One region of the Colwellia sp. BRX10-9 genome, then DNA from elsewhere that is predicted to be linked to it. Evidence: predicted binding sites of a transcription regulator. Region 1 holds the regulator's gene; the other holds the start of a gene.
The links. Region 1 encodes sigma-54, which starts transcription at its own class of promoters, with help from an activator protein. Its sites were predicted from a motif close to GTTGGCACGNNNNTNGNNT; they were not measured.
Positions count from the first base shown of each region.

Region 2: fliE (flagellar hook-basal body complex protein FliE) is a predicted target of sigma-54. The motif match lies at 1,303-1,321, and genes of this name have one in related genera.

Region 1 covers NZ_JACGVV010000005.1:165,499-167,707, forward strand. The annotation lists gene ptsN (PTS IIA-like nitrogen regulatory protein PtsN) at 1-145, opposite strand, end outside; gene hpf (ribosome hibernation promoting factor) at 191-478, opposite strand; gene H4J69_RS05035 (RNA polymerase factor sigma-54) at 502-2,010, opposite strand; gene lptB (LPS export ABC transporter ATP-binding protein) at 2,090-2,209, opposite strand, start outside.
Region 2 covers NZ_JACGVV010000004.1:123,329-125,537, reverse strand. The annotation lists gene fliF (flagellar basal-body MS-ring/collar protein FliF) at 1-799, opposite strand, end outside; gene fliE (flagellar hook-basal body complex protein FliE) at 863-1,228, opposite strand; gene H4J69_RS03965 (sigma-54 dependent transcriptional regulator) at 1,446-2,209, opposite strand, start outside.

The DNA.
Region 1 (2,209 bases):
TTAAGCTTTCGAATAATTGATGAGTATCAATATTATCGAATTTTTTTGCCGCAGTTTCGCTAATTATTTCAAGGAGTTTTTTTTTGCTTGTACCCTTAATCGCACACAGGGTGCAATCAAGGGTAAGGATATCTTGCAACTTCATTATACTACTTAGATTCTTTGGTGAGTGAACAGGCGATAAACAGCATTAATGCTGATTCGTTTTACCTTTGTACTTCAATATTTGCCGGTCAAGCTTAACAACAAGACTATCAATAGAGGCATACATGTCAGCATTTTCAGCTTTTGCATGTAAATCAGAGCCACTAACGTGAACAGTCGCTTCAGCAATTTGATTTGATTTTTCAACGGTGAGAACAACATGAACATTATTGATATGATCAAAATGTCGGCTTAATTTTGCCATCTTAGTCGTGACGTTTTCTCGTAAAGCTTCGGTAATGTCAACATGGTGGCCAGAAAGATTAATTTGCATAAGCTTAATTCCTCATCTTTTCGTTAAAGTAAACTTTTTCGTTGGTTAGAAGGTGGAATAGAAAGTGACTCTCGATATTTTGCTATGGTGCGTCGAGCTACATTTATCCCTTGATCGGCTAATAAATCAGCCATTTTACTATCACTAAGTGGTTTTGCTGGGATTTCGGCAGCAACAAATTTTTTGATTAATGCACGAATAGCTGTTGATGAGCATTCGCCACCGCTTTCGGTGCCAACATGGCTTGAGAAGAAAAACTTCAGTTCGAAAATTCCACGTGGCGTATGCATGTACTTTTGTGTCGTCACTCGTGAAATGGTTGATTCATGCATATCGACAGCTTCGGCAATATCATTTAAAACCATTGGACGCATGGCTTCATTACCATGTTCAAAAAAGCCAATTTGACGTTGCACAATACAGTTTGACACTTTTAATAAGGTATCATTACGGCTTTCTAAGCTTTTAATAAACCATTTAGCTTCTTGTAAATTTGAGCGAATAAATTGTGTGTCAGCTGTCGACTTCATCGAACGTGACATCGAAGCATATTGCTGATTCACCGAAAGTTTTGGCGCAGTATCAGGATTTAATTCAACCACCCAACGGCCATTTTTCTTTTCAACAGAAACATCAGGAATAACATACTGATCGTCACTCTTCATCACACTATCGCCGGGTCTAGGGTCAAGTGATTGAATAAGACGCACCACTTCGCGCAGTTGCTCTTCTTTTAGTCGAGTTTTACGCATTAATGTACGATAGTCTCGGCTACCCAGCAGATTAATATGGTCACGCAAAACTAACTTACTTTCTGCTAACCAAGGTGTAGCGGGGTCAAATTGATTAAGTTGAATGATTAAACATTCTGAAATAGAACGAGCAGCGACACCGACAGGATCAAAGAGGTTAATACGTTTTAGTACCACCTCAATTTCATCAAGCTCTACTCCTTCAATGGCAACACTTTCTAAAATGTCTTCACTAGATACCGTTAAGTAACCGGCGTCATCAACAGCATCAATAATTGCTGTCGCTATAGCGCGGTCTGTTTCGGTAAAAGGGCTTAATTCCATTTGCCAGCGCAAATGATCTTGAATGGAGTCTTGAGTCTCGCCTTGGTAAGTATAATCTTCTGAAGCTGGGCCTGAGCTTGAACTTGCTGCACCGGCCGTGTAGTTATCATCCCAAGTGGTATCCATGTTTAATTCTTCAGGGATATCGTTCTTGTCCATGGCTTCAGTGGTGGTGATTTCATCAATGGTAGGCGTAGCGTCTTCGCTACCATCAGAAGCAGGGGCTTCTTTAACATCACCAGTACCGGCAGTGTGAGCTTCTTCAAGGTTGTCAGTACTTTTATCTTCGGGATTATTTGAAGACTCATCCATTTCTAATAATGGATTACTTTCTAAGGCTTCCTGAATTTCTTGTTGAAGCTCTAACGTAGACAGTTGCAGCAATTTGATTGCTTGCTGCAATTGTGGCGTCATGGTTAATTGTTGTCCTATGCGGAGTTGTAGAGTAGGGCGCATTTAGGTCATTAACTTCCTATTATTTTTAATGGGATATTTTCGTTTTTTTCATACGAAGATACTATTCATTTACTGACTACTATAGCGTGAATTGTTCACCAAGGTATACATCTCTTACGTGTTGATTTGCAAGAATTTGATCTGCAGTACCTTCTGCAATAAGTTCACCATGACTAACAATATACGCATGTTCACATAC
Region 2 (2,209 bases), on a different contig from region 1:
AATATTCATTTTCTCTTTTTTTCTCCATTTCAAACTCTTTGCGTGAGCGAGAAGAAACAGAGGTTTGTGAGCCGGAATTAAGTAAACGACCATTTTGATCTGTCACTGTAACTCGGTTAGGTTCCATACCCTGAACGGCAGAAGCAATAATATCAACAACAGAGTCAACTTCTTCTTCAGATAACATCCGCCCTTTACGCATAGTTAGTACCACAGTGCCAGATGCGCTGCGGGTACGTTTAGCAAAAATATTTTCGCGGGGTATCGCCAGTAAAACTTTTGCTCTAGAGATAGCTTGCAGTTCTTCAATGGTGCGAGCCAATTGCTGCTCACGAGAAAACTTAAGACGTTCTGTTTCAAGGCGCTGGCTGACACCAAAACCCATATCTTGCATAATAATTTCACTACCTTCTGTTGGTTCATCAGATAAACCTTCACGAGCAAGTAAAATTTTAATTTCTTGATATTGATCACTTTGTACTGAAATAGTGTTGTTTGCTTGACGGTAATCCACTTGGTTAGCGTCTAGAAAGTCCATTGTTTTGATTAATTGTTCGGTAGGTTGTTTGGCAAGAAATCTATATTCGGCTTGATTTGCCCACATAATAACAAAAACAGCAATAGCTAAACAAATTGCTAATGCCATAATTAAGGTGACTTGGCGTAATAAATCGACATTACCCATAGCAGAAGCAAAGCCTGATTTTTGCTCATCAGCCATATTATCAGCACCATCACTTGCCATTAACCCGGTGCCGCCATCGGCAGCAACCATTGAATTATTATCAGTATCAGCCACTTAATTTCTCCACTACCACTTGATTTTATTACGAAATACTATCTATTTTATACTAAGGTATTGTTAAACTGGCATATTCATTATTTCTTTATATGCTTCAACAAACTTATTACGTACTTGTACGGTGGCATCAAAAGCAATACCAGCTTTAGCGGAAGCAACCATAGTATCAGCGAGCGTAACGCTTCGGTCGCCCATTTCAAAAGCTATTTTCTTTGCTCCAGACTCTTTTTGAATATCGTTAACATTATTCACCGCATCTTTAAGCATATCGCCAAAATTACTGGTCGACTTATTCAGCGCTGGAATAGCGCTGTCTCCCATGCCAAGGTTATTGCCCATTTTTTCAAATGAAGCCCCCTGCAACGAAGAGTTTCCAAGCGACATACTTTGCATTTGTGCGTATAAAGAATTGGTATCGATATTCATGAGCTACTCACTTGTGTCAATTTTTTGCTACTAAGCCTATAAATAACGGTTTAAGTAACGATATAACGATGATATTGCAAGCATGGTGCCAGTATGAGAATTAAAGAATTATCGAGGTTATGGAAGGTTTAATGAGTGAAAACTGTAGATAGCAGTAAAGCCAATATTTTAAATGAAAATATTGGCTTTATAGGAATATTACCCCTTTTAGCGATTGTTAGGCTGGTATTTGAATGCCCGAATCACGCATTCTTGCTATTTTATAGCGAAGCGTTCTTGGGCTAATGCCTAATCGTTCAGCAACATCTTTACGGCTACCTTGGCAAGCGGTGAGGGTATCAAGAATAATTTGATGCTCTTGTATTTTTAATTCATTACCAAGCATGTCTTCGCTATTATTTTCTAACGCCACGTCAGTAATAATTTCACTGTCGAAATTTTCAATTAACAAGTCACCGGCATTAATAATCTGGTCGCTATGCAAAATAATGGCTCGTTGAATAACATTATCTAATTCACGAACATTGCCTGGCCAATCGTAACTCGTCAGTTTATTTCTCGCCGAAGCTGTTAGTTCTGGAATAGCCATGTTATTCGCTAACGATGCTTGAGTAATTAAATGTTTGGCTAATGGCACAATATCATCTCTGCGTTTATTTAATGCTAACCAAGTTAATGGAAAGACATTTAAACGATAGTAGAGATCTTCACGGAAGATGCCATCTTTTACAGCCACTCTTAAATCACGATTGCTGGTTGCGATAACACGAACATCAAGCTTAATTGTTTTTCGACCTCCTAAGCGTTCAACTTCTCGCTCTTGTAAGACCCGTAAAATTTTTGCTTGTAAGCCAAGATCCATTTCAGTGATCTCGTCTAATAAAATAGTACCGCCCTGTGCTTGTTCAAATTTACCTGGGCACGCTTGAATGGCTCCGGTAAAGGCACCTTTTTCATAACCAAATAAAGTCGCTTCCAGCA